One region of the Sphingopyxis lindanitolerans genome, then DNA from elsewhere that is predicted to be linked to it. Evidence: predicted binding sites of a transcription regulator. Region 1 holds the regulator's gene; each other region holds the start of a gene.
What was found. The regulator LexA, encoded in region 1, represses DNA repair genes until DNA is damaged. The targets are predictions, from matches to a motif close to GTTCCNCNCTTGTTCT.
Positions count from the first base shown of each region.

Region 2: radA (DNA repair protein RadA) is a predicted target of LexA. The motif match lies at 2,700-2,715, and genes of this name have one in related genera.
Region 3: CVO77_RS10010 (ImuA family protein) is a predicted target of LexA. The motif match lies at 5,883-5,898, and genes of this name have one in related genera.
Region 4: CVO77_RS08290 (DUF6771 family protein) is a predicted target of LexA. The motif match lies at 2,566-2,581, and genes of this name have one in related genera.

Region 1 is NZ_CM009578.1:679,094-686,242, reverse strand. Features, by position in the region: gene CVO77_RS03230 (citrate synthase) at 1-243, opposite strand, end outside; gene gltX (glutamate--tRNA ligase) at 281-1,738, opposite strand; gene CVO77_RS03220 (ComEC/Rec2 family competence protein) at 1,796-3,955, shown strand; gene lexA (transcriptional repressor LexA) at 3,909-4,592, opposite strand; gene CVO77_RS03210 (molybdopterin molybdotransferase MoeA) at 4,658-5,848, opposite strand; gene moaC (cyclic pyranopterin monophosphate synthase MoaC) at 5,845-6,315, opposite strand; gene trpC (indole-3-glycerol phosphate synthase TrpC) at 6,563-7,149, opposite strand, start outside.
Region 2 is NZ_CM009578.1:1,296,523-1,303,671, forward strand. Features, by position in the region: gene CVO77_RS06215 (cation:proton antiporter domain-containing protein) at 1-222, opposite strand, end outside; gene CVO77_RS06220 (iron-sulfur cluster assembly scaffold protein) at 219-647, opposite strand; gene CVO77_RS06225 (CvpA family protein) at 644-1,204, opposite strand; gene radA (DNA repair protein RadA) at 1,314-2,684, opposite strand; gene fsa (fructose-6-phosphate aldolase) at 2,894-3,544, shown strand; gene CVO77_RS06240 (enoyl-CoA hydratase-related protein) at 3,773-4,576, shown strand; gene CVO77_RS06245 (acetyl-CoA acetyltransferase) at 4,577-6,079, shown strand; gene amaB (L-piperidine-6-carboxylate dehydrogenase) at 6,189-7,149, opposite strand, start outside.
Region 3 is NZ_CM009578.1:2,080,468-2,087,616, reverse strand. Features, by position in the region: gene CVO77_RS10025 (flagellin N-terminal helical domain-containing protein) at 1-135, shown strand, start outside; gene CVO77_RS10020 (error-prone DNA polymerase) at 409-3,639, opposite strand; gene CVO77_RS10015 (Y-family DNA polymerase) at 3,636-5,186, opposite strand; gene CVO77_RS10010 (ImuA family protein) at 5,089-5,877, opposite strand; gene CVO77_RS10005 (efflux transporter outer membrane subunit) at 5,978-7,149, opposite strand, start outside.
Region 4 is NZ_CM009578.1:1,710,676-1,717,824, forward strand. Features, by position in the region: gene CVO77_RS08275 (ParB/RepB/Spo0J family partition protein) at 1-889, opposite strand, end outside; gene CVO77_RS08280 (DUF2958 domain-containing protein) at 1,008-1,409, opposite strand; gene CVO77_RS08285 (ArdC family protein) at 1,406-2,404, opposite strand; gene CVO77_RS08290 (DUF6771 family protein) at 2,591-2,782, shown strand; gene CVO77_RS08295 (hypothetical protein) at 2,784-3,113, shown strand; gene CVO77_RS08300 (SOS response-associated peptidase family protein) at 3,126-3,638, shown strand; gene CVO77_RS08305 (SOS response-associated peptidase) at 3,666-4,310, shown strand; gene CVO77_RS21800 (hypothetical protein) at 4,546-4,671, shown strand; gene CVO77_RS08315 (helix-turn-helix transcriptional regulator) at 4,949-5,707, shown strand; gene CVO77_RS08320 (acyl-homoserine-lactone synthase) at 5,806-6,429, shown strand; gene CVO77_RS08325 (phytanoyl-CoA dioxygenase family protein) at 6,426-7,149, shown strand, end outside.

The sequences.
Region 1 (7,149 bases):
GCTGGAATGTTCGGCGAGGTCGCCGATCGCATAGCCGCGATGGAGCAGTACGCCCTCGTCGCCGTCGATATAGGTGATCTGCGATTCACAGCTCGCGGTCGAGGTAAAGCCGGGATCGTAGGTGAAGGCGCCGGTCTGCGCATAGAATTTGCGGATATCGACGACATCGGGGCCGACCGTGCCCTTGAGCACCGGATTTTCGACGGTGGTGTCGCCCAGGGTGATTTTTGCGATATCGGTCATTTTTTTCCCCTGATGTTTAGGGCGGGAGGCGTTGCGGCTACGCCCCTGCCGGATAATTGTGCGCTGCGTCAAGTCGCGCCAGGCTCGCGTCGCGGCCGAGCAGCAGCAACACATCGAAAATTCCCGGCGATACCGTCCGTCCGGTCAGCGCGGCGCGCAGCGGCTGCGCGAGCTTGCCGAGCCCGATTCCGGCCGACTCGCTCGTCTCGCGAACCGCAGCCTCGATATCGCCCGCATTCCAGTCGTTCAGCCCGCGCAGCTTTTCGGTGATGCCGGCGAGCACTCCCTCCGGCGCGTCCTTTAGCACCTGTGCGGCCTTTTCGTCCACTGCCAGCGGCATGGCCGCGAAGAGGAACAGCGCGCCCTCGGCAATCTCGTCGAGCGTCTTGGCGCGCGGCTTGAGCGATTCCATCGCGCGGGCGAGGAGATCGCGGTCGGGAGCGTCCAGCGCACGGCCGACGCCCGTTTCGACGCGCGGCGCGACGAGATCGGCGAGGCGGGCGTTATCGGCTTCACGGATGTAATGGCCGTTGAGATTTTCGAGCTTCTTGAAATCGAAGCGCGACGGCGAGCGGCCGACATGGTCGAGGTCGAACCATATGACGGCCTGCTCGCGGCTGATGATTTCATCATCGCCATGCCCCCAGCCGAGGCGGAGAAGATAATTGTTCACCGCCTCGGGCAGATAGCCCATCTCGTCGCGATAGGCATCGACGCCGAGCGCGCCGTGACGCTTTGACAGCTTCGCACCGTCGGCGCCGTGGATCAGCGGGACATGCGCATAGACCGGCTCGCGCCAGTTCATCGACCGAAGGAGGGCAAGCTGGCGAAAGGCGTTGTTGAGATGATCGTCGCCGCGGATGACGTGGGTGACCCCCATGTCATTGTCGTCGACGACGACGCTGAGCATATAGGTCGGCGTGCCGTCGCTGCGCAGCAGGATGAAATCGTCGAGTTCGGCATTCTGGACCGTGACCTCGCCCTGGACGCGGTCGGAAATCGTGACTTCTCCTTCCTGCGGCGCGCGCAGGCGGATGACGTGGGGAAGCGCGGGATCGCCATCGTCGCGGTCGCGCCACGGGCTGCGGACGCGGAAGGGGACGCGCTTTTCCTGCGCCTCGGCGCGCATCGCGGCGAGTTCGTCCTGGGTCAGGTAGCAACGATAGGCCTCACCCCTTGCCAGGAGGTCGTGCGCGACCTCGGCATGGCGCGGCGCGCGGGCGAACTGGAACACCGTTTCGCCGTCCCAATCGAGGCCCAGCCATTTCATCCCGTCGAGAATGGCGTCGATCGCGGCGTCGGTGGAGCGGGCGCGGTCGGTATCCTCGATGCGGAGCAGGAATTGGCCGCCGTGATGGCGCGCGAACAGCCAGTTGAACAAGGCGGTGCGCGCGCCGCCGATGTGCAGATAGCCGGTCGGGGAGGGGGCGAAGCGCGTCACCACGGCTGTGCCGGTCGCTTCTGCCAATCTGGTCGGGTTTTCGGTTGCCACCATGGCCTCTTTCAAACAGGTTGCTGCCTTTGCAGAGGCAGGATCGGGGCAGCCCCTAGCATGGCGACAAGGCCGCTTCAAACGCCCATATGCGCGCGCGCCGCCAGCCGCCTGCGCCGGGTTTCGGAGCGGATCGAGGCATGGCTCGATGCCGAGCGCGAGCGGATCGGGCTCTGGCTTCCCGTCGCGCTCGGCGCGGGGATCGCCTTCTGGTTCGCCTTGCCGACGGTGATGCAGTGGATCGGGCTGCTTTTCCTGCTGGCCGCTGGGACGCTCGCGGGGGTGCTGGCCGGGTGGCAGCGACGGCTGGGCCGGATCGCGGCGATCGGCTGCGCGGCGATGGCGGCGGGGATCCTCCTGATCTGGATTCGCGCGCTGTGGCTTGCGGCGCCGGTGCTGGCGCAGCCCGCGGTGACGGCGTTTTCGGCGCAGATCGAAGCGGTCGAACCGCTGCCCGCACGCGGCCAGACGCGGCTGATCGCCCGTCCGTTGCGGCGATCCGATTTGCCGCCGCGGGTTCGGCTGACGATGCGCGATGGCGATAGCGGCGATATCGCGCCGGGCGATTTCGTCGGGCTGCGCGCCCGGCTGATGCCGCCGCCGACCGCGAGTCTGCCCGGCGGCTATGATTTCGCGCAGCGCGCCTGGTTCGACCGCATCGGCGCGGTCGGCACGGTGCTGGGCGACGTCGCCCGGCGGCCCGGCGCGAAGGGCGGCAGCCAGCCGCTGCGCGCGCGATTGAGCGCGCATATCCACGGCCAGGTGGCGGGGTCGCCGGGCGGGATCGCGGCGGCGCTGGTCACCGGCGACCGCGGCGCGATTTCGCCCGAGGATGACGAGGCGATGCGCCGCGCCGGGCTGGCGCACCTGCTGTCGATCAGCGGGCTGCACGTCACCGCGGTGATCGGCTTCGCGATGCTCGTCGCGATGCGGCTGTTCGCGCTCAGCCGGCGATTGGCGCTGGAAGGATATGTGCTGCCGATCGCGGCGGCGGCCGGGGCGCTCGCCGGGGCGGGCTATACCTGGCTGGCGGGGGCCGAGGTGCCGACGCTGCGGTCGTTGATCGCGGCGCTGCTCGTCCTCGTCGCTTTCCTGATGGGGCGCGAGGCGCTGACCTTGCGGCTGGTCGCGGCGGGGGCGCTGATCGTGTTGCTGTGGCGTCCCGAATCGCTCGCCGGGCCGAGCTTCCAGCTCAGTTTCGCGGCGGTGACCGCGATCGTTGCGCTGCACGAAAGCCCGACGATGCGGCGCTTCCTCGCGCGGCGCGACGAGGGTTTGCCGCGGCGATGGGGGCGGGGACTGGCCGGGCTGCTGATCACCGGGCTGGTCGTCGAGGTCGCGCTGGCGCCGATCGCGTTGTTCCATTTCCACAAGGCGGGGCTTTATGGCGCGCTTGCCAATGTCGTGGCGATCCCGCTCACGACCTTCGTCATCATGCCGATGGAAGCGGCGGGGCTGCTGTTCGACAGTATCGGCATTGGCGCGCCTTTCTGGTGGGTTGCCGACCATGCGCTGCGCCTGCTCATCGCGCTCGCGCATGCGGTGGCGGGCACGCCGGGGGCGGTCGCGACGCTGCCGATCTTTCCGCGCTGGGGCTTTGCGCTGACGGTCGGCGGCGGGCTGTGGATTCTCCTCTGGCGGACGCGCTGGCGCCGGGCCGGCGCGGTGCCGCTGGCGATCGGTATCGCGGCGCTGCTTGCGCAGCCGCGCCCCGACCTGCTGATCACCGGCGACGGGCGCAACATCGCGGCGGCGGCGCCCGGCGGCGGCTATGCGCTGCTGCGCGATCGCGCCGGCGATTTCGTGCGCGATACGATGCGCGAGGCGGCGGGGATCGACACCCCGCTCGGCGCGCTCGCCGATCTGGACCATGTCGAATGCAATGTGGATTTCTGCCGCTGGCGCCAGGGCGTTGACGGCGCGCAGCGCGTCATCCTGGCCTCGCGCGGCCGCGACCGGATCGAAGGGGCCGACATGGCGGCCGCCTGCGACGCCGCCGATGTCGTGATCAGCGACCGCTGGTTACCGCGCGAATGCGTCGGGCGCTGGCTGACGATCGGCCGCGACAGCCTGGCGGAAAGCGGCGGGCTGGCGATCTATCTGGCGGGCAGGCCGCGGGTCGTCGCCGTGCGCCGCGCGGGCGACGAGCATCCGTGGCGCCAGCCCGACCAGCTTAGTGGTAACGACGAAGCAGTCCCGACAAGCGCCCTTGCACCATGACGCGCGCGGCCTCGTAACGCTGCGGCTCATAGGCGCTGTTGGCCGGATCGAGCCGGATCATCTTGCCTTCACGGCGGAAATATTTGAGCGTCGCATCCTGCCCGTCGACCAGTGCGACGACGATATCGCCCTCGCGCGCGGTGTCGGCTTTCTGGATCAGCGCATAATCGCCGTCGAAGATGCCCGCCTCGACCATCGAATCGCCCGACACCTCGAGCGCATAATGTTCGCCCGCGCCGAGCAGCGCGGCGGGAACCGCGAGCTGGTTGTGATCCTCGAACGCTTCGATCGGCACGCCCGCGGCGATCTTGCCGTGCAGCGGCACCTCGATGATGTCGTTTGCGGCGATCGGGCGCAGCGCCGGGGCGGGCTTGCGCAGCGGGACGATATTGTCGCGATCGCCCGGCACCGGAGCCTTCACGCCCTCGGGCGTCTTCAGCACCTCAAGCGCGCGGGCGCGATTGGGGAGGCGGCGGAGAAAGCCCCTTTCTTCCAAGGCGCTTATCAGGCGATGAATGCCCGATTTCGACTTGAGGCCGAGCGCTTCCTTCATCTCCTCGAACGACGGCGAAATGCCGCTCGCGTCGAGGCGCTGCTGGATGAAGTGGAGCAGTTCATGCTGCTTCGCGGTCAACATCTGTCGTTCTCCATGATGTCAGTTCCGGACATAGGGAGAACGATAGTGGAACAAAGCGGAACTTGTCAAGCGATGTCGATATAGTCCGCGAGGTCGCCCGCGGCTTTGGCGGGCGCGCCGGTCTCGCGGAGCAGCAAGGCCTTCGCTTCGGCGAGCGGAACGGTGCGGCCGCTGTCCTGTTCGCCGAACGGCGCGAGGCAGCCGTCGTCGACCCGCGCGCGCAGATAATCGCGGCGGCTGCCGCCTGCGGCGAGCGGCGCAGCGAGCGGCGCGCGGCGGATGGCGGGCAGCGGGTCGCGCGCGCCCGCGAGATGGCGGACGAGCGGAAGCAGGAACAGGATCGCGGTGACGAAGGCGGAGGAGGGATTACCGGGCAGGCCGAGCAGGAGCGCGTCGCCGATCATTCCCGCGATCAGCGGCTTGCCCGGCTTCATCGCGACCTTCCAGAAATCGACGTGGCCGCCCGCATCTTCGAGCGCGCCGCGAACATGGTCGTGATCGCCGACCGAGGCGCCGCCGACGGTGACGATGACGTCGTGACGTCGCGCTAGATCCTTGAGAATACTGGAAATCATCGCCCGGTCGTCGCGCATGTGCAGCGGCAGGCCGACCTCCGCCGGTTCGCCCGCGAGCAGCGCCGCGAGCATCGGACCGTTGCTGTCGGGTATCTGTCCGGGGGCGAGCGCGCGGCCCGGCTGCACCAGTTCGTCGCCGGTGGTCATGACCGCGACGCGCGGCCGCCCGCCGACCGCAAGCTGCGCCGCGCCGCCCATGATCGCGGTCGCGATCGCGCCGGGCGTCAGCCGCGTTCCGGCGGCGAGCAGCCGGTCGCTCGCGGCGAAATCGCTCGCGCGGTCGCGGATGTTCGCGCCGCGCGCGGCGGGCGCGTCGCCGGTCAAGGCGAGGCTTGCCCCTTCGGCGGCGGTATTTTCCTGAATAAGCACCGTATCGGCGCCATCGGGGAGCAGCGCGCCGGTGAAGATGCGTACCGCTTCGCCCGGCGCGAGCGGCGCGGAGGGAACCGCGCCCGCCGCCACTTCGCCGCCGATCCGCCAGGGGCCGGGAAGATCGTCGAAGCGGATCGCATAGCCGTCCATCGCCGACAGCGGCGCGGCGGGCTGATCGCGCTGAGCGACGACATCTTGTGAAAGATAACGTCCAAGAGACTGCAAAAATGCTATATTCTCTGGCGGCAGCGGCGAGCGTAGTGCCAACAGACGCGCCTGGGCTTCCTCGACGCGAAGCAGGCCGTTCATGCCGCGCGCCAGTCGCCCGAGCGGCCGCCGCTTTTTTCGAGCAGGCGGATGTCGCCGAGGACCATCGCGCGGTCGAGCGCCTTTGCCATGTCGTAGAGGGTGAGCAGCGCGACCGAGGCGGCGGTCAGCGCCTCCATCTCGACTCCGGTCGGGCCGGTCGTTTCCGCCGCCGCGCGGACCGAAAGGCCGCCGGTTTCCCACGCGAACTCGACCGTGACGCTGGTGAGCGCGAGCGGGTGGCAGAGCGGGATCAGATCGGCGGTGCGCTTTGCGGCCATGATGCCAGCGATGCGCGCGGTCGACAATATGTCGCCCTTGGGGGCGTTGCCGGTGCGGATCGCATCGAGCGCCGCGGCCGACATGGCGATCCGTCCACCCGCGACGGCGCGGCGCCGGGTGGCGGGCTTGGCGCCGACATCGACCATATGGGCGGCGCCGCTGTCGTCGAGGTGAGTCGGTTTGCTGATCATCGGGCGAGCCAAGCAAGGCGGGGCGGCGAAGGCAAGGGGGATGATGGCGAATGACGGGGAGCGGCCGCTCTTCTCCCCTCCCGCTTGCGGGAGGGGTTGGGGGTGGGCAGCAACGTCGCAATGCCCCACCCCGCTGCGACTAACGAACAAAGTTCGTAAGTCTCGCTGCCCCTCCCGCACGCGGGAGGGGAAATCTGCGCCATCCTTCAATATCCGCTTCCCGCCCCAAAGCGGAAATGTCGCTTTACCCTAGCAGCAACGCTCGCGTCGCCGCCTCGACATCGGGCTGGCGCATCAGGCTTTCGCCGACGAGGAAGGCCTGGACGCCGCTCTGCGCCAGGCGTTGGCAGTCGCCGTGGGCGGCGATGCCGCTTTCGCCGACGAGGAGCGTGCCGGGCGGCACCAGCCTTGCCAGCCGCTCGGTGACGGCAAGGTCGGTCTCGAAGGTCTTGAGATCGCGGTTGTTGACCCCGATCAGGTGCGAGCGGAGCCGCGTCAGCGCGCGGTCGAGTTCGGGCTCGTCATGCACTTCGACGAGGACATCCATGCCGCGTTCGATCGCCGCATCCTCGATCTCGCGCATCGCGCCGTCGTCGAGCGCGGCGACGATGATCAGGATCGCGTCGGCGCCGATCGAGCGCGCCTCGGCGACCTGCCACGGGTCGATCATGAAATCCTTGCGGAGGACGGGAAGGTCGCACGCGGTGCGCGCCGCGATCAGAAATTCCTCATGCCCCTGAAAATAGGGCGCGTCGGTGAGCACCGAAAGGCACGCCGCGCCGCCCGCCGCATAGGCACGGGCGTGTTCGGCAGGATTAAAATCTTCTCTTA
Region 2 (7,149 bases), 620 kb from region 1:
GGCCAGCTTCGATTCGCCGCCGCCGACAAGCCCCAGCCCATGCGGCCCAACGAGCGCCCCGGCGATCAGATAGCCGAGGACCGCACCCAGGCCGAGGCGGCGAAAGATGAGCACGAAAAAGGTCGCGACCCCGAGCAGGATCGCGCCTTCGAGCAGCGCGGCGTCGGTCGCGGTTTCGCCGACAGCCCCGGCCGCTCCGGCGGCGAGGGCGGCAAGCGTCATGCCGGTGCGGCCTCTTCCTCGAGCGCCGCGACCGCGGCGTCGAACGGCAGCAGGATCGCGCCATGCCGCGCGGGATAGTCCTGCGCGGCGGCGAGCAGATCGAAACCCGGCCAGTCGGGCAGACCGGCTTCGCCCGCGAACCAGTCCGCGATCGCGGCGCGCGCGGCGCGGATGTCGGACAGGTTTTTTCCGGCTGCGTGGCGCGCGAGCAACGTCGCCGACGCCTGGCCCAGCGCGCACGCCTCGACATGCATGCCGATGCCGCTCACCCGGCCATCGTCGCCGGTATCGACATCGAGGATGATCGCGCTGCCGCACAGCGGCGCGCGCGCCGAGATGCGGTGCCGCCCCGCTTCGCGTGGCGGAAAGTCGGCCGATCCCACTGCGAGCGCCAATATGTCGCGATTATAGAGCGCGCCGCTCATCGCCCGCTCGCCCCGTCGGCGGCCGGCTTGTCGGCCTCGTCGCGTGCCGATCGCGCCTCGGCGCGCCGCTCGGCGATCACCTTGCTCAGCGCCGCGCTCGTCGCGCTCAGCGCGGGATAGCTGCGGCTGTCGGTTATCCACGCCGGGCGCTGCGCATTGCCGTAGCCGATATCATAGAGCAGCGTCGCGGCCATGAAGAGCAGAGTCGCGACGATCAGCCCTTTGACTGCACCGAACCCGGCGCCAAGCCCGCGATCGAACCCGCCGACTAGCGACGCCCGGCTGCGCTGGCCCATCGTCCGCGATCCCCATTTGGCGAGCGCGAAAACCCCGCCGAACAGGATCACGAAAGCGAGCATCGCCGCGCCGCCGGGCGCCGCGATCCAGCGCGAGACGAAGTCGGTGACCAGCGGATGAAAAAAGCGCACCGCGGCGATCGCCAGCACCCAGGCGAGAAGGCTCGTCACCTCCTGCACCAGCCCACGCACAAAACCGAGCACGGCACCGCCGCCGACCAAGGTCAGCACAAGGATATCGAGGGCCGTCAGATTGGACAATTGCGCGGTCGTCCTTGAATAAAAAGAGTAAGCCTAGCGTGTCCCCGCCTTCGCGGGGAGACACGGATTTTGCAATAGGTGATCGGCAGGCACATAGTCGAGCAATGGATCAATCGCCCCCGGCACGGCCAAGCATCAGGTCGACGAGTTCGCCGAGCCGGGAAAAGCCCGTAACGCCGATCCCGTTCACGGGCTTCATCCCCTTCGGCCCCCAGCCCCTTGAAAAACCCAGCTTCGCCGCTTCGCGCAGACGCAGCGCATCATGCGCGACGGGACGGATTTCGCCCGAGAGCGACAATTCGCCAAAGACGATCGCGTCGGCGGGCACCGGCCGCTCGCTGAACGCCGAAATCAGCGCCGCCGCGACCGCAAGATCGGCGGCGGGATCGGTCAGGCGATAGCCGCCGGCGATATTGAGATAGACTTCGGCGGCGCCCATCTGGAGCCCGCAGCGCGCCTCCAGCACCGCGAGCACCATCGCCAGCCGCCCACTGTCCCAGCCGACGACCGCGCGCCGCGGCGTCGCCCCGCTCGCGAGGCGGACGGTCAGCGCCTGCACCTCGACCAGCACCGGCCGCGTGCCTTCGAGCGCGGGAAACACCACCGATCCCGGCACGTCGCGGCTGCGGTCGGTCAGGAACAGGCTCGACGGGTTGCTGACTTCGCCCAGCCCCTCTTCGCCCATCGCGAACACCCCGATCTCGTCGGTGCCGCCAAAGCGGTTCTTGACCGCGCGCAGGATGCGATATTGGTGGCTGCGCTCGCCCTCGAACGCCAGCACGGTGTCGACCATATGTTCGAGGACGCGCGGCCCCGCGATCGTCCCGTCCTTGGTCACATGACCGACGAGCACGATCGCCGCGCCGCTGTCCTTGGCATAGCGGATCAGTTCCTGCGCGCTCGCGCGGACCTGGCTCACGGTGCCCGGCGCGCTGTCGATCAGGTCGCTGTGCATCGTCTGGATCGAATCGATGACGACGAAATCGGCGGTCTGCCGGTCAAGCGTTGCGAGGATGTCGCGCACCGAGGTCGCGCTGGCGAGCGCGACCGGCGCATCGCCGAGCCCCAGCCGCTGCGCGCGCAGTCGCACCTGCGCCGCCGCTTCCTCGCCGCTGATATAGACGACCGACCGGCCCGCCTTGGCGAGCCGTCCCGCCGCCTGCAACAACAGTGTCGATTTGCCGATCCCTGGATCGCCGCCGATCAGCGTTGCCGACCCCGCGACGAAGCCGCCGCCCATCGCGCGATCGAACTCGGCGATGCCGCAGAGCATCCGGTCGGGCATCTTGCTGTCGGCGCCCAGCGTTTCGAGCGCCAGCGTGCGCCCGCCGCGGCTGAGGTCGTGCTTGGCCGAAAAGACGGTTTCCCCCGCCTCCTCGACCAGCGTGTTCCACTCGCTGCAATCGGCGCATTGCCCCTGCCAGCGATAGCTGACCGAACCGCAATTCTGGCAGACATATTGGCGTTTCGCTTTGGCCATGCGGTTCGCATAATCGGAACAAAGATGGAACGCCAGTGCTTTTGCTCTCTCCGTCATTGCGAGGAGCCGCGGGCGACGAAGCAATCTCCAGCCATCGACCTTGCGCAAAGGCCGATGGCTGGAGATTGCTTCGCTCCGCTCGCAATGACGACGAAAGGGTTATAGGGCGGTCGCAATCCCGAATCGCCTCGCACAAGAAAGCCCGCGCCATGAAATTCTTTGCCGACACCGCCGACATCGCCGACATCCGGGACCTCGCCGCGACGGGCCTGCTCGACGGGGTGACGACCAACCCGTCGCTGATCGCCAGGTCGGGGCGCGACTTCAAGGAGGTGACCCGCGAAATCTGCGCGCTCACCACCGGCCCGGTGTCGGCCGAGGTCGTCGCGCTCGACCATGAAACGATGATGAAGGAGGCCGAGATCCTCCGCAAGATCGCCGACAATGTCTGCATCAAGGTGCCGCTGACGATCGACGGGCTCAAGACCTGCAAGGCGCTGACCAGCGACGGCACGATGGTCAATGTCACGCTCTGCTTCTCGGCGGCGCAGGCGCTGCTCGCCGCGAAGGCCGGCGCGACCTTCGTTTCGCCCTTCGTCGGGCGCCACGACGACAATGGCTTCGACGGCATGCAGCTGATCGCCGACATCCGCCTGATCTACGACAATTATGCCTATGACACCCAAATCCTCGTCGCGAGCGTCCGCCACGGCATCCACGTCCTCGAAGCCGCCAAGATCGGCGCCGACGTGATGACCGCGCCCCCCTCGGTCATCAAGGGACTGTTCAAGCATATCCTCACCGAAAAGGGCATCGAAGGCTTCCTCGCCGATTGGGCCAAAACCGGACAGTCGATCTGAGCCGTCATTTAGGCAAACTGCTTCCAAATCTCGTCACACTGAACTTGTTTCAGGGTCCATGGCCGGTCGCTTCCTCCGACGCGGTGTCGAAGGAGAGTGCTGGCCATGGATGCTGAAACAAGTTCAGCATGACGGGGGAAATGGAGGCTGGCGGCGTCGCTTCTCGGGCTTTCCAATTGACGTAAACGTCAACTCCCGCCGATACTCCCCCCAAAGGGAGAGATTCGCATGACCGACACCGCCGCCCCCGCCATCCTCACCGAACGCCGCGGGCACGTCCTGATCGTTACGATCAACCGCCCCGAAGCGCGCAACGCGGTCAACGCCGCGGTCCATGTCGGCATCGGCACCGCGCTCGAAACAGCGGAAGCCGACTCCGACATCCGCGCGGTCGTCATCACCGGCGCGGGCGACCGAAGCTTTTGCGCGGGCGCCGACCTCGTCGCCTTGTCGCGCGGCGAAAGCCTCCAGCCCAGCGACCCGGCCCAGCTCGCCTGGGGTTTCGCCGGCATGGTCGCACACCCGATCTCGAAGCCGATCATCGCCGCGGTCAACGGCTTCGCCTTTGGCGGCGGCTGCGAGATCGCGCTGATGAGCGACATCATCGTCGCCGCAACCCACGCACAATTCGGCCTGCCCGAGGTCAAGGTCGGGCTGTTCGCGGCGGCGGGCGGCGCCTTTCGCCTCGCGCAGCAACTGCCGCGCAAGCTGGCGATGGAATATATGCTCACCGGCGACCCGATCCCCGCCGCGCGCGCCGCCGAATTCGGGCTGGTCAACCATGTCGTCCCGCTCGCCGACCTGCTGCCGACCGCGATCGCCCTCGCCGAAAAGATCGCCGCCAACGCGCCGCTGTCGGTGCAGGCGTCGAAGCGCGTCGCGCTCGGCATTCAGGACGGGCGCATCGCGGCGGACGCGCCCTATTGGGAGCATAACAGCATCGAGCGCAACGCGCTGATGCGCAGCGAAGATGCCCGCGAAGGACCGCTGGCCTTCGCACAGAAACGCAAGCCCGAATGGAAAGCGCGCTAGATGGCGATGACCGACCCCGAGCGTATTCCCGTCATCATCGGCGTCGGGCAGGTCAACGACCGGCCCGAAGACCCCGACCAGGGGCTCGACTCGCTCGGCCTGATGGTCGCGGCGCTGAAGCTTGCCGGGGAAGACGCGGGCGTGTCGCTGGCCGACCTCGACAGCCTCGCGATCGTCGATCAGATCAGCTTCCACCATCTCGGCAAGCTCTGCGAACCGCTCGCCGCCGCGATTGGCGCCAATCCGGCGATCAATTATCAGTCGGCCGCGCCGCACGGCGACACGCCGGTGCGCCTGCTCAACGAAGCCGCGAACCGTATCGGTTCGGGCGAGGTCAAACTCGCCGCGATCGTCGGGGCTGAGGCACTGCGCACCGCCGCCGGCCGCGCCGCCAAGGCCGCAAGCGGCGAGGACAAGAGCTATAATGCGGTGCGCCAGGTCGCGACGCGGCGCGAACCCAATTATGCGCAGAAGCACGGCCTCGCCGCGCCGGTCGACGTCTATCCGCTCTATGAAAACGCGACCCGCGCCGCGTGGGGACAAAGCCTTGAGGAAGCGCAGGCCGAAAGCGCCGAAATCTGGTCGCGCTTTTCCCAGGTCGCGGCCGCGAACGACGGCGCATGGATCCGCAAACCCGTCTCCCCCGCCGACATGCTGCGCGTCGATGAGCGCAACCGCCCGATCGCCTTTCCCTATTCGAAGCTGATGGTCGCCAATTCGTCGGTGAACCAGGGCGCGGGCTTTATCGTCGCCAGCCTTGCCGAAGCGCGCCGCCGCGGCATCGCCGAGGATCGGCTGATCTATGTCGGCATGGGCGCGGCGGCCAAGGAACCACCCAGCATCCTTGCCCGCGACCGCTACGACGGCAGCGTCAGCATGGAGACGTCGATCACGCGCACGCTCGCGCTCAACGCGATGACCGTCGACGATTTCGACTGCGTCGAACTTTACAGCTGCTTTCCGTGCGTGCCGAAAATGGCGCGGCGCATCCTCGGCTGGCCGTGGGATCGCCCCGTGAGCCTGTTCGGCGGCCTGACCTTCGGCGGCGGCCCGATCGCCAATTATATGAGCCACGCGGTCGTCTCGATGGTCCAAAAACTGCGGAGCGAAGGCCGTTATGGCTTCCTGTTCGCCAATGGCGGCTTTGCGACCGACAATCATTGCATCGTGCTGGGGAACGCGCCGATCGCCGCCGCCAGCTTCCCGCAGGATTTCGATTATCAGGCCGAAGCCGAGGAAAAGCGCGGGACGGTGCCCGAACTGGTCGAAGATTATGCCGGGCCGGCGACGATCGAAAGCTATACGGTGTTCTATGGCCGCGACGGCGCGCCGAAAGCCGGCGTGGTGGTAGCGCGAACGCCCGGGGGCGAGCGGACATTGGCGCATGTCGATGTGAGCGACGCCGCGATGCTGGCTTTCCTGACCGATGGGACGAGGGAGCCGGTCGGCACGGCGGGACAGATCGTCGCGCTCGACGAAGGCTACGGCTGGCGAGCGACCTGATCCTCCCCTCCCATTTATGGGAGGGGTCGGGGGAGGGTCTGTTTCAAGCCGAGGTGCGGGAGAGCGACATGCCCTCCCCTAACCCCTCCCGCTTGCGGGAGGGGAATCTTTAAAGTTCGAACGACACCCCCTGCGCCAGCGGCAGCGCGTCGGAGTAATTCACCGTGTTCGTCGCGCGGCGCATATATTGGCGCCACGCGTCCGACCCGCTTTCGCGCCCGCCGCCGGTTTCCTTTTCGCCGCCGAACGCGCCGCCGATCTCGGCCCCGCTCGTTCCCAGGTTGACGTTGGCGATGCCGCAGTCGCTTGCCGCCAGGAAGCGTTCGGCCTCGCGCAGGTCGGTGGTGAAGATCGCCGACGACAGCCCCGCCGCGACATCATTATGCTGCGCGATCGCCGCGTCCAGATCGTCATAGCGCATGACATAGAGGATCGGCGCGAAGGTCTCCTCCAGCACCGGCCCGATCTGCCCCGGCATCAGGACCAGCGCGGGGCGGACATAAAAGCTCGCCCCTTCGCCGACGCGCTCGCCGCCGTGAACGACGCCGCCCGCCGCGCTGGCGGCCGCGAGCGCCTCCTGCATCGCCTCAAAGGCCGCGCGGTCGATCAGCGGCCCGACCAGCACCTCGCCCTCCAGCGGATTGCCGACCGCGACGCTGGCATAGGCGGCCTTCAGCCGCGCGACGAAATTATCGTAGATGCTGTCGTGGACGAACAAGCGCCGCGTCGTCGTGCAGCGCTGCCCCGCCGTTCCCATCGCGCCGAACGCCACGCCGCGCAGCGCGAGATCGAGGTCGGCCGATGGCGCGACGATCACCCCATTATTGCCGCCAAGCTCGAGAATCGCGCGCGCGAAACGCTGCGCCAGACGCGGCGCGACCGCGCGGCCCATCCGCGTCGATCCGGTTGCCGAAACCAGCGCGACGCGCGCATCGTCGACCAGCGCCTCGCCCGCCTCGCGTCCGCCGATCAGCAGCGCGGACAACCCCGCGGGCGCATCGCCGAACCGCGCCGCCGCGCGCGCGAAGATCGCCTGGACGGCGAGCGCGGTGAGCGGCGTCTTTTCAGAC
Region 3 (7,149 bases), 1.4 Mb from region 1:
CGCATCGAAGACACCGATTTCTCGGCCGAATCGACGAAGCTCGCCGCGGCCGGCATCCTGTCGCAGGCATCGACCGCGATGCTCGCCCAGGCGAACCAGAGCGCGCAGGGCGTGATGAACCTGCTCCGCGGCTAAACGATAAGCCAACAAGGCTTCAGGCCAGTTTTGGTTGGTCCCTTATTGGCCTGATCCGACGCCCCGGTCCCCCACGACCGGGGCGTCTTTTATTGGAGCCCGCGGTCAATGGGTTCGCGCGGAGGCGCGGAGGCGCGGAGAGGCTGGGCTTGCCGCAAAGCGGCTTTTTCATTTCCAACGATCACTCGGGCCGCGCCGTTCGATTGGAAAAAGGCCTATCGGCCCGGCCAATATCTCCGCGCCTCCGCGCCTCCGCGCGAACCATTCAACCCTTCAATGAAAATCGCGCGACTTGGGCAGGATGCGGACGTCGCGCGGATGGCCGTGGCGCGGCGTCGGCCCGCCCGGCCCGGCCCCGTCACCCAGTCCGTCGAGCATCGCGGTGCGATCGACGATGCGCGTCGCCATCAGGTGGATCACCCCTTCCTTGCTGCGCTGCACTTCGCCCTCGGCGAGCATCAGCCGCGACGCCATGACGGCGCGGCGCTGGCGTTCGAAAAGCCGCGCCCACAGCAATATGTTGACGATCCCGCTCTCGTCCTCGATCGTGATGAAGATCGCATTGCCCTTGCCCGGCCGCTGGCGAATCAGCACGACGCCCGCGGTGCGTATAATCGACCCGTTTTTCGCCGCCGCGACCGCGCTTGCGCTCAGCACGCCTTCGGCGGCGAAACGCGGACGCAGGAACGCCATCGGGTGCCCCTTCAGCGACAGCCGCGTCGTCTGATAGTCGGTGAGCACATGCTCGGCCATCGGCGTCGGCGGCAGTTTTGCGTCTTCCTCGAACCCCAGCTCATTCGCTTCGGCGGCGCCGAACAGGGGCAGCACCCCCTGCCGCACCCGCCGCGCATCCCATAGCGCCGGACGCCGGTCGAGCCCCATCGACCGGCACGCATCGGCGTCGGCGAGCAGCCGCAGCGCGCGCGACGGCAGGTCGGCGCGGCGCGCAAGCTCCTCGACCCGCGCGAAGGGCGCCGTCCGCGCGGCGACGATCGCGTCCGCCCACGCCTCGCGAAACCCGTCGACCTGCCGGAACCCGAGCCGGAGCGCGAGACCGCCGTCGCCCGCGCGTTCGAGGCTGTTGTCCCAATGGCTGGCGTTGACGTCGATCGCGCGCACCTCGACCCCATGGTCCTGCGCATCGCGCACGAGCTGCGCGGGGGCGTAAAAGCCCATCGGCTGCGAATTGAGCAGGCCGCAGGCGAAGACCGCGGGGTGGTAATGCTTGATCCACGAAGAGACATAGACGAGCCGCGCGAAGGATTGGGCGTGGCTTTCGGGAAAGCCATAGCTGCCGAACCCCTCGATCTGCTTGAAGCAGCGGGCTGCGAAATCGGCTTCGTAACCGCGCCGTACCATCCCCCCGATCATTTTTTCCTTATATTGATGGATCGTGCCAACATTCCGGAAGGTCGCCATCGCCCGCCGAAGACCATTGGCTTCATCAGGCGTGAAGCCGGCGGCGACGATGGCGAGCTTCATCGCCTGCTCCTGAAATAAGGGCACGCCTTCGGTCTTCCCCAGCACCTCTTCCAATTCATTTGCTTCGGATCCGGCTCGTAGCGGAAGCTCGGGCTTTTCTTCCTTGTTGCGCCGGCGAAGGTAGGGGTGCACCATATCCCCCTCGATCGGCCCCGGTCGAACGATCGCGACCTGAATGACCAGATCATAAAATTTTTTCGGACGCAGCCTCGGCAGCATGTTGATCTGTGCACGGCTCTCGACCTGAAATACGCCGATGCTGTCGCCTTTGCAGAGCATGCCATAGACGTCCGGATCCTCTTCCGGGAGCGATTTGAGATTGTGATCGCCCAGATCGTACAGTCGCATCAGATCGAAACATTTGCGGATGCAGGTCAGCATCCCGAGCGCAAGCACATCGACCTTCATCAAAGCCAGTTCGTCGATGTCGTCCTTGTCCCATTCGATGAAGGTGCGGTCCTCCATTGCGGCATTGTGGATTGGTACCGTCTCATCGAGCCGGTCCTCGGTCAGCACATAGCCGCCGACATGCTGCGACAGGTGGCGCGGGAAAGTGAGTAGCTGCGCGACGATCCATTGCAGTCGCGCAATATCGCCCTGCGCAGGGTCCAGCCCCGCTTCGACGAACCGTTCTATGGGCATCTCGCTGCCCCAGCTGCCCCAGGTCGTGTCGGCGAGTCGCTGCGTGATATCCTCGCTGAGTCCCAGCGCCTTGCCGACCTCGCGTACCGCGCTGCGCGGGCGGTAATGGATCACCGTCGCGGCAATGCCCGCACGTCGCCGTGTGTAACGACGATAGACATATTGCATCACCTCTTCGCGCCGCTCATGCTCGAAATCGACGTCGATATCGGGTGGCTCGCGCCGTTCCTCGGACAGGAAGCGCGTGAAGAGGAGGTTATTGGCAATGGGGTCGATCGAGGTGATTTCGAGCAGATAACAGACGAGCGAATTCGCCGCCGAACCGCGTCCCTGACAAAGGATGGGCGGGTCTTGCGTGCGGGCGAAATTTACGATGTCGTGGACGGTCAGGAAGTAGCAGGCGAATTTGCATTTACTGATAAGGCCGAGCTCTTCATCGAGCGCCGCCTGCCAACGGTCGGGCAACCCGCCCGGATGAAGTTTGTTCGCGGCTTCCATCACCATATGTTCGAGCCAGCTTTGGGGTTCCCAGTCTTCGGGGACCGGCTCGTGCGGATATTCATACTCCAGGTCTCTCAGCGAAAAATCGATGCGATCGAGTATTTTCGCGCTTTCGTCGACCGCCTCGGGGCATGTGCGGAAGAGTCGTCGCATTTCCTGCGGCGACTTCAGGTGACGCTCGCCATTGGCTCGGAGCAGGCGGCCGGCATCGCCTAAGTTCGTGCCCTCGCGGATGCAGGTGATGACATCGTGGAGCGGCCGCTGTTCGCGCGTGGCGTAAAGCGCGTCGTTCGTCGCGAGCATCGGAATGCCGACACGGTCTGCCAAGGCGCTTAACCGCGAGAGGCGTCGGCGATCGCTGCCGCCTCTTGGCATTGTAGCCCCAAGCCACAGCGAGTCCGGTGCGACCGCGGCCAGGCGGAGCAACACGGCCTCATCCTTTTCGGCCGCCATCGCGATCAGGATCATATCCTCGCAATGGATCAGCAGATTTTCGAGCTTCATAACGCAATCGCCCTTTGTGGTGCGGCGATTGCCGATCGTGAGCATCCGCGTCAGCCGGCCCCAACCATGGCGCGTGGTCGGATAGGCGATGATGTCGGGCGTGCCGTCGTCGAAGACCAGTCGGGCACCGACGACGAGTTTTATGTCGGGAAGGTCTATTCCTTCCTCTGCGGCACCTTCGCGCAGCTTGCGCAGCCCGGTCAGCGCCCGCACCACCCCCGCGACGCTGTTGCGGTCGGCGATGCCGATGCCGCTCAGGCCAAGGGCGATCGCTTCCGCCACCATTTCGGCGGGGTGCGAGGCGCCGCGCAGGAAACTGTAATTGGTCGCGGCGACCAGTTCGGCGAAACCGGGTTCGACAGCTTGCTCGCTCATGCGAACAGTCCGTGGATATACCAGCGCGGATCGGCCTTTTCGTCATAGAGGCCGTGGCGGAAGAGCCAGTAGCGGCGGCCCTGGACATCCTCGACGCGGTAATAATCGCGCGTCAGCCCGGCGTTGTCGCGGCGGCGCCACCATTCGGCGGCGATGCGTTCGGGGCCTTCGTAGCGGCGCACGGCGTGCGCGCGCTGGCGCCAGCGGAACTGGTGCGGCGGGCCGTCGGGAACTTCGGCGATCACCTCGATCGGCTGCGGCGGATCGAAGAGGTGGAAGGGGCGCAGCGGCGGCTCGCCGGGTTCGGGTGTGGGCCATGGCGAGGGTGTGGGGGCGTCGATCGCGGGGAGCGCGAGTTGCGCCTGTTCGGGAATATGCGTGTCGGCGGCGCGCAACGTTCTGACCCGCTCGCGGCCGAGCCGCGTCGTCAGCCGGTCGACCAGCGCGTCGATCGCCGCCCCCTGATCCGAAGCCCGCACCGCGCCGCCTTCGAGTTTCAACTGGTGGGCGCCGAGCGCTTCGAGCCGCGGCACCGCAAGGCGGATCATGTCGAAGCCGAAGCCGGGGTCGAGCGGGTCGGCGAGCCCGTCCATCCGTTCGGCGAACAGGCGCATGACAAGGCGGGTGTCGCGCGTCGCCTGGCCGGTCTCGACCGCGATGCTGCGCGCCAGCCCGTCGCTGCGAAAGAAGGTTGCGCGAAAATGCCGCCCGCCCTTGCCGCGTTCGCCCAGCATCGCGATCGCTTCGTCGGCGAGTTCGGCCAGCACCTTGGCCGCGTGCGCGCTGCTGCCGAGCGGTTCGGCGAAGCGGCGATCGACGGCGATGGGCGGCGGCGCGATGCGCGGGTCGAGCGGGCTCGGCGCGTCGCCGAGGATGCGGCGGAGCGCGGTCGCGGCGCCGGCGCCGAAACGCGCGGCGATCGCCGCCATCGGGCGGCTCGCAAGGTCGCCGATCGTCTTCAGCCCGGCGCGGACGAGCGCGGTCGTCGCTTCGGCCCCGAGCTCGAGCGCGGCGACGGGCAGGCGGCGGATCGCCTGCGCCTCATCGGGCGCGGGGCGGGTCTGGTAGCGCGCGAGCGCGCGGGCGGCGTCGGCGGTCGGGCCAAGCGCAGGCCGCACGGTCATGCCGAGCCGTGACAGGCGCATTTCGGCATCGGCGATCAGCCCGGCCTCGCCGCCGAACAGATGCGCGGCGCCCGCGATGTCGAGGATCAGCCCGCCCGGAGCATCGAGCGCGACGAGCGGCGTATAGCGATTGCACCCGAGCGCGAGCCGGTCGAGCCAGTCATGGTCGGCGGCCGGATCGTGCGGAACGACGATCAGATCGGGCACCCGCGCGCGCGCGTCGGCGAGCGGCCTGCCGGGCGTGAGGCCCGCGCCGCGCGCCGCCGGGTCGACGTCCGCGATGCAAAGCGCGCCGCGCCGCTTTTCGGCGAAGACGAGGGGCGCGTCAGGCAGCCGCGGCGCCGTGCGGCAGAGCCGCTCGGCGGGCAGCCAGGGGAAGAACAGCGCCAGATAGCGCCGCTTCCCCGAAGCAATTTTGGTCATGGTTCCAGTCCAGCCGCCAGCGCATCCCGGCGGGTCCGGCGCGCCAGCGCAATAGTTCGAGGTCGAAGGCGGGGGCGCCGGGGGCGTCGGCTTCGAGGGCGCGCGACGGGGCGGCGGCGACGCTCCAGCGCGTTTCGGCAACGCTCGGCACAGGCGCGGCGTTGAGGCGGAGCATCAACAAACTGGTGCCCGCATCGCGTGCGCCGAGCGCGAGGCGGCGTCCGGCGGTGAGGTCGAGCAACGGAAACCTGCCCCAGCTTTCGACGATCACCGCCGCCGATCCGGCGCAGCGGATCGCATCATTCGCGCAGGCGAGCAGCATTTTGGGGTCGGGGGTCTCGACGAGCAGCAGCCGGTCGGGATCGCCGCCGAGTTCGGCGATGCCCGGCGCATGGATAGAGCCGGTGCGGCGCGCGGCGTCGATGGTGCGCAGCCAGACCAGCGGCGCCTTGCCCGGCGTGCGCAGCGCGAGCAGCGCCGCGAAGGCAGCGGCGTTCGTCCCGTCGAGCGCGTCGGCGGCGAAAAATTCATGCACCCGCCCGACGGCGAGCCCGCCGCCGAGCGCCGCGTCGAAGGCGGCACAGCCGGACGCCAGCCCGCCGCCCGCCGGACGGCTTGCCACGCCGCCATCGGCGGCGAGCCGCGCGACGCGACGGCGCAGCGCGGCGAGTTGGGGGGACGACTCGCGCATTATATGTTCCTGATTTGTTCCAATAGCGCTTTTGGAACTGGGATTGTCAAGCCAGGAACAGCTTCGTCATTCCCGCGCCAGCGGGAATGACGAAGGGGGATTAGGGGGTTTTGTTTCCCGCGCCGCTGTCGCCGCCCAGCGCCCGGAACAGCGCGATTCGCGTTTGCACGAGCAGCAACCCGGTGCCGATCTCGCTGCGCCGCGCCGCATAGAGGCTGCGCTGCGCGTCGAGGCTGGCGAGGAAGCTGTCGACCCCGCCCTTGTAGCGCGCATCGGTGAGCATCGCGGTGTCGGCCGCTGCCGCCGTATTCGCCGCCGCGGCGCGGACGCGCTCCGCAATCGTGCCCTGCACCGCGAGCGCATCGGCTACCTCGCGAAAGGCGGTTTGGATCGCGCCCTCATAGCTTGCGAGCGCTGCGTCGCGCTGCGCCTTGGTCACGTCGACCCCGGCGCCGCGGCCGCCGAAGTCGAAGATCGTCGCGCTCGCGTCGCCGCCCGCCGACCAATTGAATGATCCGCCGTCGAACAGGCTCGACAGCGCGTCGCTCGCAAAGCCGAGCAGTCCGGTCAGCGAGATCGTCGGGAACAATCGTGCGCGCGCGACGCCGATATCGGCGTTGGCGGCGCGCAGGCGATATTCGCCCTCGATCACGTCGGGGCGGCGCAGCAGGATTTGCGAATTGACCCCGGCGGGGAGCGATACGACGCCCGGCGTCACCTCGGCGAGCCCCGCGGGAAGCTGCGCGCGGTCGATATCGGAACCGACGAGCAGCCGGATCAGATTTTCGTCCTGCGCGAGCGCGGTTTTCTGCTGCGCGATCGAAGCCTCGGCGGTCGCGAGAATCTGTTCGGCCTGGCGCAGGTCGGTGCGCGGCGCGACGCCGCCGTCGAGCCGCGCCTGGGTCAGCCGGACGCTTTCGCGCGCATTGGCGGCGGTATCCTCGGCGATCTTGAGCAGGTCGCGGTCGGCGCCATAGGCCGCCCAGGCGTTGGCGAGGTCGGCGATCAGCGCCAGCCGCACCGTGCGCGACGCCGCTTCGGTCGCGAGCGCGCTGTTGCGATCGGCCTCGGCGGCATTGGCGAGGCGGCCGAACAGGTCGAGTTCGAACGCGGTGACCCCGCCGCGCAGCGAGAAATCGCCGCTGCCCCCACCACTTCCAGCGCCATTGCCGCCCGAGTCCGAATAGCCCGCGCCCGCGCTGACGCCGAGCGCGGGAAATTGCCCGGCGCGGCTGACCCGCGCCTGCGCCCGCGCCGCGGCGACATTGGCAT
Region 4 (7,149 bases), 1.0 Mb from region 1:
GGGTCGCGCCATAGGGAAAATCGACGAGAGCCTCGACCCACTTCCAGCCTTCGCCGCCGATGCGCTCGGCGATGGCCGCGAGCTTTTCGGACACGAGCCGGTCGAGCAGCGCGGGGTCGGTCAGCCAGCCGCCATCGTCCGCCTCGAAGAGATCGCGCACGATACTGCCGCCTGCCGCAACATAGGCGTCGGCGGACACGAAGCGAACGCGTTTGTCGGCGGCGCGCACGCTGTTCTCGGTCAGCTTGCTGCGAATGAAGGCCGGGGACTTGTTGAAGCTGTGCGCGAGCAGTTCCCAGGTCTGGACCTGCCGCTCATGGTCGTCCGATACCGTGAAGGCCATCAACTGATCCAGGGTCATTTCATCCTCGGCATAGAGCTCGTGCAGCGCCGGGGCGACCGAGGCGAGCTTGAGACGCTGGCGAACGACGGCGGGCGTCGTCATAAAATACGCCGCGATCGCCTCGACTTCGGCGCCCTTGTCCACCATCGCCTGCATCGCGCGGAACTGGTCGAGCGGATGCAGCGCCTCGCGAACGGCGTTTTCGGCATAGCTGTCCTCCTCGGCGAGAATGCCGGCGGTCTGCTGGACGATGCAGGGGACCGGCGCATCCTTCGCGAGCCGCTTCTGCTTCACGAGCAGTTCGAGCGCGCGATAGCGGCGGCCGCCCGCCGGGATTTCGAAGAAGCCGGTCTCCGCGCCTTCATCGGTCCGCTGCGGGCGCACATTGAGGCTCTGCAGCAGGGTGCGGCGCGCGATGTCGTCGGCAAGTTCGCCGATCGACACGCCCGCCTTTACGCGCCGGACGTTCGCCTGGCTGAGGACAAGCCGGTCGAACGGGATATCGCGCGACGGGCTGAGGGTGATCTTTCGTTTTGCACTGGCCATGGCCATTCTCCATGACGGGCCGCCGCGGGACACTCCCTCGGCTGTCAAGCCCGTCACGAGGCCCCGGCCTTCCTCTTCCTCGCGGGTCCGCCACCGGCGGACCCGAAGATCATCCGCGTCACGCGCGCCCCGAGAGGCGGCGCTCCGCGGCAGCGAGGCGCCGCTCGCCCAGCACGACCGAACCCGCGGCGCGGGCCGCCGCGGCGTAGACCGACAGCGGATGCTGGGCCTCGAACAGGAGATCGCGCTCGATGCCGAGCCCGAACGGGAGCCGGACCGCCTCGAGTTCGGCGAGCGAGAAACTTCCGAGTTCGGGGCAACCGAAGCCGAGATCGGCAAGGCCGAACAATATGCCGTCGGGGTCCAACTCGGTGGCCAGCCAGGTCGCGGCGCCGACCGGATTGAAGAAGCGGACCACGGGCCTCGGGTCGGGCTCGCGCAGGCCGCGCCGGACCGCGTCGATGCGGGTGCGGGCGTTGGCGGTGAGCCGGGCGGCGATGTCGGGCGTGAGGAGGCTCATGCCGCGATCCTTCCGCTGACCATGCGGCTCTCGACCCCGTCTGGAAGGACGGACGGTGTGGCTGTCGACGCGGCAGCGCGATGAGCCGGCGGGCCAGCGCGGAAGGCGAGCAGATAGTCGGCGGCCTTCGACGCAGCACTGGCGGTACGCAGGATTGCGCGATGATCCTCGCGGATGATCGCAAGCCAGGAGCCGATATAGTCGGCGTGGCGCACGCTCGGGCTGATACCGAGCGCGGCGCAGACGAACGCGCCCGCCATTTCGGCGATGAGTTCTTCATGACCATAAGGCTTCGAGCCGAAACTGCCGCTCTGATCGCGGGCCAGGCGGCTCTCATGGCCCGTCCAGTGACCGAGTTCGTGAAAGGCGGTCCGGTGCCAATCAACCGGCGCGTAGAAATCCTGCGGATGCGGCACCGCGACGAAATCGTGGCGCGGGCTGTAATAGGCCGATGCGCCGCCGATGCGGACTTCGGCCCCGGTGGCTGCAATCAGCTCGGCTGCCTGCGGAAGGATCAAGCCTTCGGGCACGGGCGGCGCGGCAACATGATATTTGTCGGGCAGGCCATCGCACTGGTCGACCGAAAAAACAGTGAACTGCTTCAGGAAAGAAAAGCCGCCCTTGCATTCGCCCGCCCCGCCGCCGCCGGGCTCGGACGCGTCGGCTGCCGCGCGCCGGGTATAGATGACCCCGATCCCGCGCTCGCCGCGGCGGACACTGCCCCCCAGCGCGAGCGCTTGACGAAAAGTCAGGAAACCATGGCCCCGAAAGCCCCGGCTCATAACCGCATGCCAGAGGGTGAGGATGTTGATGCCGCTGTAGCGCCGGTCGCTCACCACATTATAGGGGAGACCGGCCGCGGCCCGGCCCGCATCCCAAGGCTGAACCCAGGGCAACCGCCCGGCTTCGAGCTCGGCGATGATCCGGCTGGTGATCTCTTCGTAGAGGGTCGCGCGCGCGCCGCGCTGGCGCGATGGTTTGACAGAACAAGACATATCGGTTCTCCGCGGCGGACCGGCGGCGAGCCTCTCTCGCCGCGCCCGATCCGTCCCGGCGTCCGGGCTCCCCTCGGGCTCGCGTGCGGCGGCATCGCCGCCGCACGGCCGACGCACGCCGACGCTGCCCGACCGTGCATCGCTCGCAGCCTTGCCAAAATGTTCTTCCTATGTTCTCTTTGCGGCATGGATAAAATCGATACCGCCCGAGTCGCCGAAACCATTCTTGCCGCCCCCGGCTGGGCGCGCGTCGGGATTACCGCACCGACGAGCCATATCCGGGTCGAGGCGGCGTTCGAACTTGCCCGCGCAATCGTCGAGAGCGTTCGCGCGGGCGCGGAGCCCGCGAGTCCCGACCAGCTCGGGCTTTCGCTGTGACGTGGGCGGCTGGACCAAAGAGGGGCAGCCCCGAGCAACGCACATCTTCGAGGCGGCCGCCTGGTTTCGGGCGATCAAGCCCGTCTGCCGCTGCGGACACAGCGCGACCTTCAACCCCTATGGAATCTGGTGGCGCTTCCAGTGCAAGATGTGGGACGATGATCTCGGCAAGGCACGTGAGAAATTCTGGTGCGTTCGCTGCGGCGCCCGGACCGGCAAGCGCGTTCGCCCGGTGCGGATCGAGCTGGTCGATCCCGGTCCCGACGATATCGCCTTGCCCATGCCCGACGAACGCGAATGGAAGCGGGCGCTCAGCCGCTTCCGTGCATGAGGATTAAAACCCATGGATATCGAAAGCGATGACGCACTCGTCGGCATCGGCAAGATACACCGGGTGATGGTGTGGGACGGCCAGCGCGAGCGCGAGAAGGAAATGCTCTGGGGCCTGCACTCGCGCGACGCCGACATCTTCCAGATTCCGCTGCTCAAGTCCGAGACCGCGATCATCGACCGGCCCTGCCTGCTGCTCGCCAATGCGTTCGGCCTCGTGAAGCGTGGCAAGACGATATATGCGGCCAGCCTGATCACCGACGAGCCCTTCTTCTGCATCGCGGCGGTCTGGCGGCCAGCGCACCGCCTTTGGCCAGAAAGTTTCGCCGCGCTCACCGTTCCGGCCTATGACGATCTGGCGCCGCACAAGGACCGGCATGTTGCCGTGGTGCGCCCCGAGGACTGGTTCGATTGGCTGATGGGGACGCGGCCGCCGCTGGACATATTGCAGCCCTTCCCCAAGAACAGCTTCAGCATCATGCCGCCGATTCAGCAGAATTTCGACGAGCTCTTAGGAGCGGCCTGACCGGAAACACGGCAAGGAGGCGCGATCATGTGCAATCTGGTGACGCTCAAGGCCTCGGTCGACGAGGTCGCGTCGGCCTTCGGTGCGCGCCGCCCGCTCACCAACGCGCAGCCCGGCGACGTCTATCCCGGCGGGCAGGGGTTCGTCGTGCGCGAGGATGGCGGCGCGCGCGCGCTCGAGGCGATGACCTGGGGGTTTCCGGTCCGGCTCAAGCATATGAAGGCGACCAGCAAGCCGAAGCCCGTAAACAATGCGCGCGACGACAAACTGATGAGCTTCTGGCGTACCTGGTTCACCAACCCGGCGCAGCGCTGCCTCATCCCCTTCACCGCCTTCGCCGAGGCCGAAGGCGAAAAGGGCCGGATGACGCAGACATGGATCAGCCCCACCGACCAGCCACTCGCTGCCTGCGCCGGTCTCTGGCGCCCGAGCGACGAATGGGGCGATTGCTACACGATGGTGATGGTCGATGCGACGAAGGAGCTTTTCGATGTCCACGACCGGATGCCGGTCATCCTGCAGGCCTCCGATCATGACCGATGGCTGCGCGCGGAACCCGCAGACGCCATGATGCTCGTCACCCAATATCCCGCAGAGCGGCTTCCCGTAGAACGCACCGACATTCCCTGGTTCAGCCGGAAGCCGCCGACCGGCTCACCCACGCTCTTCTAGCGGGCTAAGAATAGGCTATTTTATCATGGAAGGCGTAGCGTAAACCGCATGTTGACTCTTCCGGATTACCGGCTAGCACCCACCAACTTTCGAATCGTCGACTGCGACCCAAGACGATTCGAGGGGGGGACGATTTTCGATGCGGCTCCTTGCCATCGAAAGCCGGGAGGGCCTCGCCGAAAGGCGAGGCCTTTTTCGTCTGTCCTACAATGCGCATCGCTGCCATGCCGTCCCGATGCCTCGCGAACCCAAATGGAAGCACCGCGCCATCGCGATCGAGTTCTGGCTGCTGACGACGCTCGTCGCGGGATCGTTCGTCGCCGGGATCGTCGGCGCGATCCGGGCAGTCGCCCGTAATTGAACCCGGTTCACTAGCGCGCCCCGGTCGGCAGTATGGCACATGAAGTGTCAGACTGGATCCATCTCTCGGGCCTCGAAGCTTTACGCGGCTTATCTGGATGTTAGACCATCTACGCCGATCGATTGTAGCGCCGAGGCCGCGAAAACAGCGACCCGCCGCGCAATGTCAGGACCCGTCGGACCATTGTCGAACCTCGTGCGCCGCGGAGAGGAACCGCTGGCGCGCGACCCAAGGGAGCGGACCGCGGACAGCCGGGTCGGGAACGCGTCAGCGGCCGATGATCGATGTGAAGCATTTTCATCTGACGGAGGAGCTCGCCCACGAAATTTCAGGCGCGGGACAGCAGGAACAACTTTTTGCAGCGCTGGCGAACGCGGCCGAGCGCATGGGTTTCGACCATTTCGCTCTCGCCTTCGACCGGCGCGGCGGCGAGGCCGCATCGATGCTCGTCCATAATTATCCCGAAGCCTGGGCCAAGATCTACATCGGCCTCGACCTCAGTGCGACAGACCCGATCCGCCGGGCCGGTGAACGTGCGGTCACCGGGTTCGCGTGGCGCAACGTCGAGCACTATATCCCCCTCTCGCGCAGCGACCGGCAGTTGATGAATGTCGCGCGAGCGAGCGGTGTCGGCGACGGCTTCACCGTTCCGCGACACCTGCCGGGCGAAGCCATGGGCTCCTGCTCCTTCGCGGTCGGCCCGCACACCGATCTGCCGTGCCATATGCTCAACGTCGCCGAAATCATCGGCGCGATTGCGATCGCGAGAGCGCGCGACTTCATGGGTGCGGCAGCCCCGCGGCCGCGATCGGTCCTCACCGAGCGCCAGCGCGAATGTGTGCTCTGGTCGGCGCGCGGCAAGACGGCGGGCGAAATCGCCGACATTCTCGGGATCAGCCAGGAAACGGTGGTCCGCCACCTCAAGATGGCCCGCGACCGCTATTCGGTCCACTGCCGCTCGATGCTGATCCTCTGCGCTCTGTACGACGGCCTGATCGGCTTTTCAGACGTCTATGACTGGTGGCGTCCCGACTGAGGCGAGCGCCAAAAGGCGAAAGGCTTGCCCAGAAATGGGCATAGCCGACCCGCGAGATTGATGGTCTGACTCGGGCATCCAGCAACCAAGGATGACCTATGACCGATCAATCCACGCGGGCGCAGGCTGCGCCCGGCGACGCGGCGCTGCGCGCCATGTTCGCAGCCCGAAAGCAGGTTTTCATCGATCTTCTGAAGTGGGATCTTCCCGCTCTCGATGGGCGTTTCGAGCTCGACCAGTTCGATAATCCGCATGCTCGATATCTGATTCTGCTTGATCCGGACGATCTGCGCCACCGGGCATCGGCGCGGTTGCTGCCGACGACCGCACCGCATCTCCTCGGCGATCTCTATCCCCATCTCTGCCCCGACGGCGCGCCATCCGGCGAGGCGGTCTGGGAAATCAGCCGCTTCTGCCTCGACCCCGCGCAATCGGCCGCCGAGCGTCTCGACGCCCGCAACCAGCTCGTCAGCGCGCTTGCGGACCATGCCCTCCACAATGGCATCCGCGAATATGTCGGGATCGCGGAGGCGCGCTGGTTCGCGAAGATCAGCGGTTTCGGCTGGTCCTGCCGCGCGCTCGGTCCCGCTCTCCCGGGCAGCGCCGGCCCGATCCTCGCGTTCGGCATCCGGATCGACGCCGACACGCTTCCCGGCCTGCAACGAACGGGGACATGGACGCCGCTCGGGCTCAAGCTCGAAGGTGGGGAACTTGCACCATGACGGCGGATCTCACCCAGGCCGACCTTTCCACCCGCCTCGTCGGCGAACTTCGCGGCAACGGCTTTTGCATCCTGCATGAGCGGGCGAGCGCGACCGTACACGCCCTCGCCAGCGATCTCGATCCGGTCTTTGCCGAGACGCCCTTTTGCGAGGGCGACTTCTACGGCCGGCGAACGAAGCGGTTCGGCAGCCTGCTGCGGCGCTCGCGGCACGTGGCCGATCTGGTGCTCGACCCCGTCATCCTTTCCGCCGTCGAAGCAATCCTCGGGCCGGGATGCGAGCGCATGCAGCTGAACCTCGCCCAGGCGATCGAGATTCACCCCGGCGAAGTGCGGCAGTTCCCGCACCGCGACCAGGACATGTGGCGCGGCGCAGACGGAACCCAGGAATATCTCGTCAACATCCTCTGGCCGCTGACCTCCTTCACGAAGGAGAATGGCGCGACACAGATTTTCCCCGAAAGCCAAGGCGTCACCGGCATGGCGAAAGAGGATCCCGGCCCTCCTATATATGCCGAATGCGAACCCGGCGCGGCGATCTGCTTTCTCGGATCGACCGCGCACGGCGCCGGCGCGAACCGTAGCAAGAATGTCCGGCGCGGCGTGCTCGTCAGCTACAGCCTTGGCTGGCTCAAACCCTATGAAAATCTGTGGCTGACCTACCCGCCCGACGTCGCGCGGCACTTCCCGCCGGAGCTCGCGGCGCTCGCAGGCTGTGCGC